One region of the Streptomyces sp. NPDC096013 genome, then DNA from elsewhere that is predicted to be linked to it. Evidence: predicted binding sites of a transcription regulator. Region 1 holds the regulator's gene; the other holds the start of a gene.
The links. The regulator HspR, encoded in region 1, represses chaperone genes until heat shock. The targets are predictions, from matches to a motif close to TTGAGNNNNNNNNNCTCAA.

Region 1 (7,268 bases):
GCTGACATCGCACCCCACGGGACTCGCACGGCGAGTAGCACCAGAGGAAAGGAGGGACGTCGAGGATGAGCACCAAGGACTTCATCGAGAAGGACTACTACAAGGTCCTCGGCGTCCCCAAGGACGCCACCGAGGCCGAGATCAAGAAGGCGTACCGGAAGCTCGCCCGCGAGTTCCACCCGGACGCCAACAAGGGCAACGCCAAGGCCGAGGAGCGCTTCAAGGAGATCTCCGAGGCCAACGACATCCTCGGTGACCCCAAGAAGCGCAAGGAGTACGACGAGGCCCGCGCCCTGTTCGGCAACGGCGGCTTCCGCCCGGGGCCGGGCGGCGCGGGCGGCGGCAACTTCAACTTCGACCTGGGCGACCTCTTCGGAGGCGGCGCCCAGGGCGGTGGCGCCGGGGGTGCCGGCGGCTTCGGCGGCGGGATCGGTGACGTCTTCGGGGGCCTGTTCAACCGGGGTGGCGCGGGCACGACCCGTACCCAGCCCAGGCGCGGCCAGGACATCGAGTCCGAGGTCACGCTCAGCTTCACGGAAGCGATCGAAGGGGCCACGGTGCCGCTGCGGATGTCCTCGCAGCAGCCCTGCAAGGCCTGTTCGGGCACCGGCGACAAGAACGGCACACCGCGCGTGTGCCCGACCTGCGTCGGCACCGGCCAGGTGGCGCGCGGCTCCGGCGGCGGCTTCTCCCTCACCGACCCGTGCCCCGACTGCAAGGGCCGCGGCCTCATCGCCGAGCACCCCTGCGTCGAGTGCAAGGGCAGCGGGCGCGCCAAGTCGTCCCGGACCATGCAGGTCCGGATCCCCGCGGGGGTCACGGACGGCCAGCGCATCCGGCTCCGCGGCAAGGGCGCACCGGGCGAACGCGGCGGACCCGCGGGCGACTTGTACGTCATGGTGCATGTCGACGCGCACCCGGTGTTCGGCCGCAAGGACGACAACCTCACGGTGACGGTCCCGGTGACGTTCGCCGAGGCGGCACTCGGCGGCGAGGTCAGGGTGCCCACCCTGGGCGGGCCCCCGGTGACGCTGAAGCTGCCCCCGGGCACGCCGAACGGCCGGACGATGCGCGCCCGGGGCAAGGGCGCGGTCCGCAAGGACGGCACGCGGGGCGACCTCCTCGTCACGGTCGAGGTGAGTGTCCCGAAGGACGTCACGGGGAATGCTCGTGACGCACTGGAGGCGTACAGAGAGGCGACCGCGGGAGAGGACCCGCGGGCGGAGCTGTTCCAGGCCGCGAAGGGAGCATGAGAGTGATGGACGGCCGTCGACGCAACCCGTACGAGCTGACCGAGGAGACCCCGGTCTACGTCATCTCGGTGGCGGCCCAGCTCTCCGGCCTGCACCCGCAGACGCTGCGTCAGTACGACCGCCTCGGCCTGGTCTCCCCGGACCGCACGGCCGGGCGCGGCCGGCGCTACTCGGCCCGCGACATCGAACTGCTGCGCACCGTCCAGCAGTTGTCGCAGACCGAGGGCATCAACCTGGCGGGCATCAAGCGCATCATCGAGCTGGAGAACCAGGTGGTCGCGCTCCAACAGCGCGTCGCCGAGCTCCAGTCGGCGGTCGAGGGCGCGGCGGCGACGATGCAGCAGCGCGAGGCCGCGGTGCACGCGTCGTACCGGCGCGACCTGGTGCCGTACCAGGAGGTCCAGCAGACCAGTGCGCTGGTGGTGTGGCGGCCGAAGCGGCAGCAGTCCTCGGACTGACGTCCACGCACACACGGAAGGGGCCCGGAGTTTTCTCCGGGCCCCTTCCGCATGCCGCCTGGCGCGGAGAGGGCGGAGTCGGTCGCGCCGATCTTTGCCCTTTCATGAACTTCCGCTGGATGGAGGGTCCGTAAAGGGTGTTTGAAGGTGATTTCGCGAGGTCTCCACATGCCGAACGGAACGTGGCGTTGCCATCTCGTTAAGTGGTTCCGCTTGACGGCGGTGGTCGCATCCGCGTTGGCTTTTCAGTCACCTGGGTTGCAATGCTGCACCCTCGTCCGGACGGCACCAGAAGTGAGCACCCCAATGCGTCGTATCGCCATACCCGTGGCCGCGTTCTCGCTGGCCCTCCCCCTGGCCGCCTGTGGCGTCCTCAACTCCTCGGGGAGCAGCTCGGACGCGACTCCGGCGAAGGGCAACGACATCACGGTGGGCGTGCTCATGCCGGAGAAGACGAACACGCGGTACGCGGAGTTCGACTACCCGATCATGAAGGCGAAGATCCAGGAACTCACCGCGAACAAGGGCAAGGCCGAGTACGAGAACGCCGGTGGCGTCGCGTCCGTCCAGGACAAGCAGATGCAGAAGATGATCGACGAGAAGGTCGACATCATCGTGCTCGACGCCGTCGACTCGCACGCCATCCGGACGATGGTGGCGAAGGCCAAGGCGGCCGGCATCCCGGTCATCGCCTACGACCGTCTCGCCGAGGGCCCGGTCGACGCGTATGTCTCCTTCGACGGCGAACTGGTCGGCGAGGTGCAGGGCCGCTCCCTGCTCGAGGCGCTGGGCGGCAACGTGGACACCTCCGACAAGATCGTGATGATCAACGGCTCGCCCACCGACCCCAACGCCGCGGTGTTCAAGGGCGGCGCGCTGTCCGAGTTGCAGGGCAAGGTGACGATCGCCGAGAGCTACAACACCAAGGCCTGGGACCCGGTCGTGGCCCAGAAGGAGATGACCGAGGCGATCGGCAAGCTCGGCAAGGGCAACATCGCCGCCGTGTACTCCGCCAACGACGCGATGGCCGGCGGCATCATCAAGGCCCTGAAGGCCTCGGGCCTGACGAAGCTGCCCCCCGTCACCGGCCAGGACGCCGAACTCACCGCCGTGCAGCGGATCGTGACCGGCGAGCAGTACATGAGCGTCTACAAGCCGTACCCCGACCTCGCCGAGGCCGCCGCGAAGATCGCCGTCGCCAAGGTCCAGGGCAGGGACATCGAGTTCGACGCCCTCACCCGTGACAACGTGGACAGCCCCACGAACAAGAAGATCCCCTCGCAGCTGGTGTCCGTGGTCGCGCTGACCAAGGACAACATCAAGACGACGGTGGTCGCGGACGGGATCTACAAGATCTCCGACATCTGCACCTCCGACTACAAGAGCGCGTGCGCGACCATCGGGCTGAAGTAGCGCCCGGTCGGCCGCTGTCGGCGACGACCGGGGTGGTGCGGACCGGGCCCGTGGCCGTGAAGCGCCGTCCGTGCCCCACCAGTGGCCGCGTCGAGGGCGTGGAGGCGCTCGTGGTCGTTCCCCGCGCACAGGGTGCCGTCCGCGCCCGTGGGGCCGACCGGACGGCCCCACGGGCGCGGAGGCGCGGTTCGTCGACTCGTCGACCGGCCGGCATGGTGAGGGGCGTGGCCCGCCGCCGTGCGCTCATGCCACCCGGGTGAACTCCACCGTCACCTCCGGCGGCCCGCCCGCCACTCCTCGGTAGATCCCCTTGTGCGGGGTCACGTCGTCGTAGTCCCGCCCCCGCCCGACCACCACATGGGACTCGTCGGGCCGGGTCCGGTTGGTGGGGTCGTAGCCGCACCAGTCGCCCGCCCAGTACTCGATCCAGGCATGGCTCTGGCCGGCCACCGGGCGGTGCAGCTCGGCCTCCCGCTCCGGGTGGAGATACCCGGAGACATAGCGCGTGGGCAGGCCGAGCCCCCGCAGCAGCGCGATGGTCACATGGGCGATGTCCTGGCAGACCCCGGCGCCCTGCTCCCAGGCCTCGGTGGCCGAGGTGTTCACGCCGGTGACGCCGGGCAGGTAGGCCACCCGGTCGGCGACCAGCGCGGAGACCGCCACCGCCGTCTCGTGCGGATCGAGCCCTACGGCGCTCCTGCGCGCCTTCTTCAGCAGCTTGGGCGGGACCGTCGTACGGACGGTGGGGCCGAGGAATTCCAACAGGCGCGAGTTCGCGGCCCGTTCGGTCACCTCCTGCCAGTCGGGCGCGGGCCCGAGCTCCTCCGGCGGGGACGTCTCGACGAGGCTCGACGCGGTGATCGTGAGATCGGCGTGCGGGTCCATGAGGTCGAAGCCGGTGACCTGGGTGCCCCAGTAGTCCCAGTACGACCAGGTCGGCGTCGTCGGGTTGACGGTCACGCGTGCGTCCAGCGTGGTCTGGCCGGGCAGCGTGAGCGGTGTCATCCGGACCTCGTTGTGGGAGGAGACGGCCGCCTGGGTGTACGACACGTGGGTGGTGTGACGGATGCGAAGCCTCCGGGTCATCTCAGGCTCCTTCCTGGGCCCACTCGACGGGCCCCTGGTACGGGAAGAACAACTCCGCGACCGCTTCCGCCGAGTCCATGCAGGCGTGCTGCAAGTCCTTGAGGAGGGCGGGCAGTTGCTCTTCCAGGGCGTGCGAGTCCAGGTATTCGAGACGGGTGCGCAGCCGGCCGATGGGACGGCGCGCCGGGTCCTGCCGCTGGCGCCCGAGCGCGGTCAGGCACTCCTCGGCCGTCGTCAGCGCGTGCAGCGCCGAGCGCGGGAAGTCCCGGTCCATGAGCAGGAATTCGGCCACGCGCGGGGTGTCCCCGAACCCGCCGTACACCCGCGCGTACGCCTCGTCGGCGCCGCTCGCGCTGAGCAGCGTCGGCCAGTCGGGCGCGTGCGCCGCGTCCAACACCCGTACCGACAGCAGCCGTACGGTCATGTCGACCCGTTCCAGGCTCCTGCCGAGGACGACGAAACGCCAGCTGTCGTCCCGGCTCATCGTCGAGTCGGCGAGCCCGAAGAACAACGCGGCCCGTCTGCGCACGAGTTCGAGATAGGAGTACGGGCCGGTGCGGCGGGCCGCGAGGCGCTGGTCGGCCAGGGCGTGCCAGGTGGAGTTGAGGCACTCCCACATCTCCGAGGAGACGGCCTCCCGGGCGCTGCGGGCGTTGAGGCGGGCGGCGCCGAGCGCGCCCTCGATGGAACAGGTCGACCGGGCGTCGAACGCGAGCTGGTCCAACACCTGCTGCATGTCCACGCGTTGACCGCCCGCGTCGACCCCGAGGATCGCGTACAGCGACCGGCAGGCCGCGTCCTCGTCGCGCCAGGGGTCCTCCAGCAGACGGTGCAGATAGGCGTCGAGGATGCGCCCGGTGGCGTCCGCCCGCTCGACGTAGCGGCCCGTCCACGTCAGGGCCTCGGCTATCCGGGAGAGGATCACGTCGTTCACTGCTGCGCCCCTTCCTGTACGACCGTGGGGTTGCCGTCGGGGCCGAGCTGGCGGGGTGCCACCTCGGGCAGTGCGCCGTCCGGGGCGGCCGGTTCGGGCTGTTCGGCGGGGCCCTCCGCGAGCACCCAGGTGTCCTTGGAGCCGCCGCCCTGGCTGGAGTTGACGATCAGGTTGCCCTCCTGGAGGGCGACGCGGGTGAGGCCGCCGGGCAGCACCCAGACGTCGGTGCCGTCGTTCACGGCGAACGGCCGCAGGTCGATGTGGCGCGGTGCCATGCGTTCGCCCGCGAGGGTGGGGGAGGTGGAGAGGGCGACCGGGCGCTGGGCGATCCAGCCGCGCGGGTCGGCGGCGACGGCTTTGCGAGTGCGTTCGAGGGTCTTCGCGTCGGCCTTGGGTCCGATGACGATGCCCATGCCGCCCGCGCCGTCGACGGGCTTCACGACCAGCTGGTCGATCTGGTCGAGGACCGCCTCCAACTGCCCTGGCTCGTCGGGCCGGTAGGACTCCACGTTGGGGAGAACCGGTTCCTCGGAGAGGTAGTAGCGGATGAGGTCGGGGACGTAGGTGTAGAGGAGCTTGTCGTCCGCGATGCCGTTGCCCACCGCGTTCGCGAGTGTGATGTTCCCGGCCTGGGCGGCGTTCATGATGCCCGGGCAGCCGATCACCGAGTCGGGGCGGAAGTGCAGCGGGTCGAGGAAGTCGTCGTCGAGCCGCCGGTATACGACGTGGACGGGCACCTCGCCGCGCGTGGTCCGCATCCACACCCGGTTGTTGCGGCAGACCAGGTCGTGCCCCTCGACCAGCTGCACGCCCATCAGCCGTGCCAGCAGGGCGTGTTCGAAGTAGGCGGCGTTGCTCGGCCCCGGGGTGAGGACCACGACGCGCGGGTCCTGGGTGCCGGCGGGCGCGGCGGCCCGCAGCGCGGCGAGCAGGCGTTGCGCGTATCCGTCGACGGGGACCACGTGCTGCTCGGCGAAGAGGGAGGGGAAGATCCGCGTCATGGCCCTGCGGTTCTCGATGACGTACGACACTCCGCTCGGCACCCGGACGTTGTCCTCGAGCACCCGGAAGTCGCCGGCCTCGTCACGCACGAGGTCGATGCCGGCGACGTGGATGCGGACCCCGCCCGGTGGCTCGACCCCCTGCGCCGCCCGGTGGAAATGGGTCGAGTTGAGAAGCAGCCGCCAGGGCACGACCCCGTCCTCGAAGGCGCGGCAGTGCGAGTACGCGTCGGAGAGATAGGCCTCCAGTGCCCGCACCCTCTGCGCCACCCCGCGCTGGATGAGGTCCCACTCCAGCGCGTCGATGATCCTCGGCACCAGGTCCAGGGGCCATGGTCGTTCCTCGCCCGCGAAGGCGTAGGTCACGCCGCGGTCGGTGAAGGCGCGGGCCATCTGGTCGGCCCGGAAGCGCAGTTCACTCGGCTCGATCGGCTGGAGTGCCGCCAGTACCGGCTCATAGGCGGCTCTGACCTCACCCGGCCGCACAAACATCTCGTCCCACGCATCGGCCAATGCGTATGCGTCAAATATGTCCGCCATGAGGGGACGTTAAGTGCGATACGTAACACCGTGATCTCTGAGTGATTTCCGGCAGCTCACGCGGAAAGTGATACGACGAGAGGCTCGATGGCACTGGCCGGACACCCCCCAGCTTGTTGCAAGGTGAGCCACGGAGGCCGGGATATAGCGGGCGATACCGGAGGTTTTCGGGGGCTGTTCGAGGGGGAGGCGTGTTGCGGAGCAGGTCGGGTCCGCGCATAGTTGCGCTGCAAAGAGGCGGGAAGCGGGGGTGGGATGGGCGATGGCCGGGCACGGGACGGACGAGCATCCACACGGTGCTGACCGACTCTGCGGCCCCGGGGACCGTGTGTACTCCCGGGCCGTACGGCGGGGCCGAGTGCCGCGCACGGACGCCGAACCGGTGCCGTGCCTGCTGGAGCTGGCCCTCCTCCACCCCGACCCCGACGACATGGCCTGGCTGGTGCCGACCTCCCCGCAGGAGGTCATGACCCGCCTGCTGCGCGGGGTCTACGACGAGGTCAGCGAGAGCCACCGGCGGGTCGGCTCCGCGGTCGCGGCCTTCGAGCGGTACGCCGGTCTCGGCCGCCGTATCCAGGCGCCC
Region 2 (7,268 bases), on a different contig from region 1:
GAACCGCGCCGCGCCTTGACCGTCACCCGGCCGTGCGCGGGGCTGTGCTTGACCGCGTTGTCGATCAGGTTGGCGACGACCTGGTGAATCCGCTCCGGGTCCGCGAGCGCCGTCAGCTCCGGCGGGGACACGTCCAGGTGCAGATGGACGTCCGTGCGCGTGTGACTCCCCGAGCCCGACGCGATGCCCGCACGCGCCGAGGCGACCATGTTGGCCTCCTTGAGCACGCCCGAGAGATACGGCCACACCTCGAACCGGCGGGTCTTCAGCGGTACGACGCCGTTGTCCAGCCGGGAGAGGTCGAGCAGCGTCTCCACCAGCCGCCCGAGCCGCTCCGTCTGCTTCAGTGCCGTCCGCATGGTCTCCGGATCGGCGGCCGAGACGCCGTCGACGACGTTCTCCAGGACGGCGCGCAGGCCCGCGATGGGGGTGCGCAGCTCGTGCGAGACGTTCGCGACGAGCTCCTTGCGCTGGCGCTCCTGCGCCTCCAGCTCGTCGGCCATGACGTTGATCGTCCCGGCCAGGTCGCCCAGTTCGTCGCGGCGGTTCTCCCGCACCCGGCGGGTGTAGTCACCGCGCGAGATGGACCGGGCCACCGTGTTCATCTCGTCCAGCGGCGCGGTGAGGGAATGGGCCACGAACTGCGTTATCAGCAGTGTGGCGATCATCGAGAAGACCGTGATGAAGCGCAGCTCCGTCGCCGTGCGCATGGCGATCATCATCAGACCGGTGGTGATGAGCACCGAGATGACGACCAGAGCGCCCAGCTTGGTCTTGATCGAGAACGGGCGTACGCCGCCCCAGGGCTCCCCGGGGCTCCTCCGTGACGTCGGCCCTTCGCTCATGGCGTCGGTGTCTCCAGTGCGTAGCCCACGCCGTGCACCGTGCGGATGCGCTCGGCACCGATCTTCCGGCGCAGCGCCTTGATGTGGCTGTCGACCGTGCGGGTGCCGGAGGCGTCCGCCCAGTCCCACACCTCGGCGAGCAGCTGCTCGCGCGAGAGCACGGCGCGCGGGGTGTTCGCCAGGCAGACCAGCAGGTCGAACTCGGTGGGCGTGAGATGCACGTCCTCGCTGCGCACCCTCACCCGGCGCTGCGCGTGGTCGATCTCCAGCTCGCCGAGGCGCAGGATGCCCGAGCGCGGGGTGGAGGCGGCCACCACGGCACGCTCCACGCGGCGCAGCAGGACATGCACCCGCGCGGCCAGTTCCCGCATCGAGAACGGCTTGGTCATGTAGTCGTCGGCGCCGACCCCGAGCCCGACCAGCATGTCGGTCTCGTCGTCGCGCGCGGTGAGCATCAGCACCGGCACCGGACGGGCGGCCTGCACACGGCGGCAGACCTCCAGTCCGTCGAAGCCGGGCAGCATGATGTCGAGGATCAGCAGATCGGGCTGCCAGGCCTCGGCGGTGTCGACGGCCGAGGGCCCGTCGCCCGCGGTCTGCACGAGGAATCCCTCGGCGCGCAGACGGGCCGCGATGGCGTCGACGATCGTCGGGTCGTCCTCGACCACGAGCACCCGGCGCTGCGCGCCCGGCGTGGCCGTGGCCGTGCCGTTGTGGGAGGTGTGTGTCTGCTCCATCGCCCGCCCCTGAAGTGTGCTTTCCGGAACCAGTGGGGTGATCCCATGACTGCGCTTGACGCTTGAATGATCGGCGTCAGGGAAGCAGAGTACGGGGAGTCACCGCGCCTTTGCTATCCAGGTCGGACGGCGAGGTGCACGACGTCGGGAACTCCTCGGGCAACGGGGATCTCTTCGGTACGCACCTGTTGGAACCCGGCATTCCATAAGGTTCGCTCAAATTCCGGAGAGGGCTGCGCCGACCATACGGCGAGGACCCCGCCCGGTCTCAACACCCTTGCGCAGCTTGCCAGTCCGGCCGGTGAGTAGAGGCTGTCGTTGCCCTCGGTGACGGTCCAGTCGGGTCCGTTGTCGATGTCGAGGCAGAGCGCGTCGAAAGTGGCGCAAGTCTCATTGACGAAAGCGACAAGATCCGTTTCCACAATTGCCGTGCGCGGATCGGCGAGAGCGGACGCGGAGAGCGCGGACAGCGGTCCTGAGCGGTGCCATTCGACGATCGCCGGCTCCCGCTCCACGACGGTGATCCGGCCCCAGCGGGGGTCGGCGGCGGCGTGCGCGAGCGAGAATCCGACGCCGAGGCCGCCGATCAGTACATGAGGTGCGGGGCGGGAGTCGAGGGCGTCGCGGGCCGCATCGATCAGCAGCCGCTCCGAGCGGCCGTCCGAAGTGTCCATCAGGAAGCAGCCGTTGGCGATGATCTGGAGCAACTCCCCGTGCCGGCGCAGCACCACTTCGCCGTAGGGGCCCTCGCGCCGGTCCAGGACGACGGGGGAGTCGGACCCGGGAGCGCTGTCGTACGCGGTCGTCATGCGAACCATCCTGGCAGTTTCACCGGATTGGGCAGCCGAATTAACCCGAGGCGGGCTCGTCCGTGTGCAAGGTGATGGGGGACGCGTCAGAAGGCTTTCAGGTTGCTGTGAATCGGCCCTCGCGTGGCGTCGGTCATAGACAGCGACAGGTGGGACGACGAAGGGTGGGCGTTGAACCGGAAGGAGCGCCCCACCGTGGAACGGATCGCGACGGCCGACACCCAGGCCTCCGCCACGCCTCCGGGCGGGCCCCTGGCCGCTGAATCCGGGTCGGCCTCGCCCCTGGACCCCGGGTTGCTGGACGGGCTGCCGAGACAGCGGGAAGTGCCGGACGGCGTAGGGGAGTTGGGCTTCGTGACTCCGGCCGTGGCGACGGCGCTCGCCGCGGGCCCGGTGGCGGTGTCGGCCTCCGCGTCGACCCCGGCCGTCCCCGCCGAGTACGCGTCACGGATCTTCCCCGCCCTCACCGCGCTGCGCGGCGTCCGCCCCTGGCGACTCCTGCCGACGCCCACCGGGACGCCGTTCACCTTCTGCTACGGCGTGCTGCTCGTCGTCTCCTCCCTGGTCGCGCAGTACGCGGGACCCGCGCTCGTGGGCCGGTTGCACCAGGCGTCCAGCACGGACGTCACCCACCTCCTCCGCGATCCGTTCCTCGTGCTGGTCGCGAGCGCGCTGTGGATCGTGGGCGGGATGGTGTCGCCGTACGCCTTCCTCTTCCTGCTGGTGCTGACCGCGCTGGAACGGCGGATCGGCGGGGTGCGGACCGCCGGGGTGTTCCTCTTCGGCCACATCGTCGCCACCCTCGCGACCGAGGGGACCGTGGGCATCGCGGTGTGGGCGGGTCACCTGCCCGCCAGCTCCCTGCACCGCCTCGACTACGGCATCAGCTTCGGCGTCGCCACGAGCATAGGAGCCCTCGCCGGCCTCCTCCGGCCCTGGCTCGGCCTCCCGATGATCGCCCTCTTCGGCTGGACCCTGATCCAGGACCTCCTCGCCTTCACCGACCCCATGACGGACTGGGGCCACCTGATCTCCCTGACGATAGGCATCGCGACCTGGCCGCTGATGCGCCGCTGGGCCCGGGCGGCACAGCTGACACGGGCGGCAAGGACGGCTGGGGCGGGGCGGGTTGAGGTCGCGCGGGTCTGACCACCCGCCGAGTCGGGCACGTTCAGCCTCTTCCTTGTCCCGGGCTGCCAAGTCGCCGCCCCCGCCGGGCGGTTGATCCGGTGACCGCGTACGCCTGAGGTGCACGTACGCCTGAGGTGTCGGCGACGCGGTCGCGTCGTCGAGGGCGCCGCTCCGGTCCGCCGCGGTGCCGTTGCCGAAGGGACCGGCATCCAAGGTGCCCCTGCGCCTCCCGTGATCGTGATCGTGATCGTGATCGTGGTGGCGTCACGTCCGGGCCCCCGGCCGTCCCCTCAGCGCACTCCGTTCCCCGGGAAGCCCCCGCCCCCTTTCCGTGTTGACCAGCACGGAGTCCGGGGCGCGTCGCCTGATCGCTCACGGCGAACAACCGGTGGGGAACAATCGAGGACGCCCGAGCATTGAGTCGGCATAGCTCAACTTGACTGCCTAAGGGGAGATCATGGCTTCGACGTCCACACCGCTCACCCTGCCCGTGCTGCCGCTCGACGACGAGGTCGTGCTGCCCGGAATGGTGGTTCCGCTGGACCTGAACGACACCGATGTACGCGCCGCCGTGGAGGCCGCCCAGGCCGCCGCGCGGTCCGAGCCCGGAAAGCCCAAGGTCCTGCTGGTGCCACGCATCGACGGGACATACGCCGGCACCGGCGTGCTCGGCACCATCGAGCAGGTCGGCCGACTGGCCGACGGCGACCCGGGTGCGCTGATCCGCGGCCGTAGCCGCGTGAAGATCGGGGCCGGGACCACCGGTCCTGGTGCCGCGCTCTGGGTCGAGGGCACCGCGCTCGACGAGAGCCTGCCCGAACCCGTGCCCGGCTCCGTTTCCGAGCTGGTGAAGGAGTACAAGGCGCTGGCCACCGCGTGGCTGCGCAAGCGTGGGGCCTGGCAGGTCGTCGACCGGGTGCAGGCCATTGATGACGTGTCCACACTTGCCGACAATTCCGGTTACTCGCCCTTCCTGACCACCGAGCAGAAGATCGAGCTGCTGGAGACCGCCGACCCGGTGGCCCGGCTCAAGCTCGCCACCCAGCACCTCCGCGACCACCTCGCCGAGCAGGACGTCGCCGAGACCATCGCCAAGGACGTGCAGGAAGGCGTCGACAAGCAGCAGCGGGAGTTCCTGCTCCGCCGCCAGCTCGAAGCCGTCCGCAAGGAACTCCGTGAGCTGAACGGCGACACGAGCGACGGCGAGGAGTCCGACGACTACCGTGCCCGCGTCGAGGCCGCCGACCTGCCCGAGAAGGTCCGCGAGGCCGCGCTCAAGGAGGTCGAGAAGCTGGAGCGCTCCTCCGACCAGTCGCCCGAGGGCTCGTGGATCAGGACCTGGCTGGACACCGTCCTCGAACTGCCGTGGAACGAGCGCACCCAGGACGAGTACGACATCCAGGGCGCCAAGGCGATCCTCGACGCCGAGCACGCGGGCTTGGAGGACGTGAAGGAGCGCATCACCGAGTACCTGGCCGTGCGCAAGCGCCGCGCCGAGCGGGGCCTGGGTGTCGTCGGCGGCCGGCGCGGCGGTGCCGTGCTCGCCCTCGTCGGTCCGCCCGGCGTCGGCAAGACCTCCCTCGGCGAGTCCGTCGCGCACGCGATGGGCCGCAAGTTCGTCCGCGTCGCCCTCGGCGGTGTCCGGGACGAGGCCGAGATCCGCGGTCACCGGCGTACGTACGTCGGCGCCCTCCCGGGTCGTGTCGTCCGCGCGATCAAAGAGGCCGGGTCCATGAACCCGGTGGTCCTGCTCGACGAGATCGACAAGGTGGGGTCCGACTACCGGGGCGACCCGGCGGCGGCTCTGCTCGAAGTGCTCGACCCCGCGCAGAACCACACCTTCCGCGACCACTACCTGGAGGTCGAACTCGACCTGAGCGATGTGGTGTTCCTGGCGACGGCCAACGTGCTCGAAGCCATCCCGGAGGCGCTGCTCGACCGGATGGAGCTGGTCCGGCTCGACGGCTACACCGAGGACGAGAAGGTCGTCATCGCCCGTGACCACCTGCTCCCGCGCCAGCTGGAGCGGGCGGGCCTCAAGGACGACGAGGTCGTCATCGACGAGGGCGCGCTGCGCAAGCTCGCCGGTGAGTACACCCGCGAGGCGGGCGTCCGCACCCTGGAGCGCTCGATCGCCCGGCTGCTCCGCAAGATCGCGGCGCAGCACGAACTGGGCGAGCGGAAGCTGCCGTTCACGGTGACCGACGCCGACCTGCGCGGCCTCATCGGACGGCCGCACCACGTGCCCGAGTCCGCCCAGGACCCGGCCGAGCGCCGCACCGCGGTGCCCGGTGTCGCCACCGGCCTCGCGGTCACCGGCGCGGGCGGTGACGTCCTCTACGTCGAGGCGTCGCTGGCCGACCCGGAGACGGGCGCGGCGGGGCTGACCCTGACCGGTCAGCTGGGTGACGTGATGAAGGAGAGCGCGCAGATCGCCCTGTCCTTCCTCCGCTCGCACGGCGCCGAACTGGAGCTGCCCGTGGGCGACCTGAAGGACCGGGGCGTGCACATCCACTTCCCGGCGGGTTCGGTGCCGAAGGACGGCCCGAGCGCGGGTGTCACGATGACGACCGCCCTGGCGTCGCTGCTCAGCGGCCGACTGGTCCGTACGGACGTGGCGATGACGGGTGAGGTCTCCCTGACCGGTCGGGTCCTCCCGATCGGCGGCGTGAAGCAGAAGCTGCTCGCCGCGCACCAGGCCGGGGTCACCACCGTGATCATCCCGAAGCGCAACGAGCCCGACCTGGACGACGTCCCGGCCGAGGTCCTGGACAAGCTCGACGTCCACGCGGTGACGGACGTCCGCCAGGTCCTGGAGCTGGCGCTGTCGCCGGCCACGAACGGCGCGACGCCGGAGGTTCCGGTGGCGGCGTGACGGACGCCCACCGGTAGGTGAAGGCCCGGGTCCCTTCAAGGGGGGCCCGGGCCTTCGCCGTACGTCAGCCGTTGGCGAGCGCGACCACCCGGTCCAGCGCGCCGTTGAACTTGTCGTGGTCCCCGACCGTCGGCCCGGACGACGTGTACTGCCACATCGTGTAGAAGCCCCATCCGGCCGGCAGCGTCCCCGGGTCCGAGGCGTACCGGGCGATCCACAGCGGATGGGCCGAGGCGAACGCGCTGGAGTTGCCGGTGCAGTCGCTCCACCAGCTCGTCGCCGTGTAGATCACCGCGTCACGGCCGGTGCGGGACCTGTACGTGGAGAGGAAGTCGGAGATCCAGCCCACCATCGAAGCCGCCGACTTGCCGTAGCAGGACGCGCCGTACGGGTTCCACTCGATGTCGAGGACTCCGGGGAGGGTGCGGCCGTCCTTGGACCAGCCGCCGCCGTGGTCGACGAAGTAGTTGGCCTGGGTGGCGCCGCTCGTCGTGTCCGGGGTCGCGAAGTGGTACGCCCCGCGGATCATGCCGACGCCGTAGGAGCCGTTGTACTGCTGGGCGAAGTACGGGTTCGTGTAGTACGTCCCCTCGGTCGCCTTCGTGTAGGCCCACTTGACCCCGCTGCTCCACAGGGTCGACCAGGTGGCGTTGCCCTGGTAGGCGCTGACGTCGACGCCCTCCGTCTGGGTGGCGTCACCGCCGGTCGGGGTGCCGTCCTGGCCGTCGTGCGCCAGGACGCCGATGCCGAGGTAGGCGGAGCCGCGGGCGGGGACGGTGGCGGCGCCGGCCGGGTGGGCGAGGGCCGCGAGCAGGATTCCGGAGAGGGCGAGGGCGAGGGTGAGGTGGCGCGGGCGTGGCGTTCGGGGTCT

Region 2: lon (endopeptidase La) is a predicted target of HspR. The motif match lies at 3,939-3,957, and genes of this name have one in related genera.

What each region holds. Positions count from the first base shown of each region.
Region 1 covers NZ_JBIWGK010000011.1:6,296-13,563, forward strand. Annotated here, with positions in the region: gene grpE (nucleotide exchange factor GrpE) at 1-5, shown strand, start outside; gene dnaJ (molecular chaperone DnaJ) at 66-1,253, shown strand; gene ACIRB1_RS31465 (heat shock protein transcriptional repressor HspR) at 1,259-1,711, shown strand; gene ACIRB1_RS31470 (substrate-binding domain-containing protein) at 2,018-3,124, shown strand; gene ACIRB1_RS31475 (transglutaminase domain-containing protein) at 3,368-4,210, opposite strand; gene ACIRB1_RS31480 (alpha-E domain-containing protein) at 4,212-5,144, opposite strand; gene ACIRB1_RS31485 (circularly permuted type 2 ATP-grasp protein) at 5,141-6,685, opposite strand; gene ACIRB1_RS31490 (helix-turn-helix transcriptional regulator) at 6,948-7,268, shown strand, end outside.
Region 2 covers NZ_JBIWGK010000009.1:32,291-39,558, reverse strand. Annotated here, with positions in the region: gene ACIRB1_RS27985 (cell wall metabolism sensor histidine kinase WalK) at 1-845, opposite strand, end outside; gene ACIRB1_RS27980 (response regulator transcription factor) at 842-1,582, opposite strand; gene ACIRB1_RS27975 (spermidine synthase) at 1,696-2,391, opposite strand; gene ACIRB1_RS27970 (rhomboid-like protein) at 2,587-3,540, shown strand; gene lon (endopeptidase La) at 3,980-6,397, shown strand; gene ACIRB1_RS27960 (lysozyme) at 6,462-7,268, opposite strand, start outside.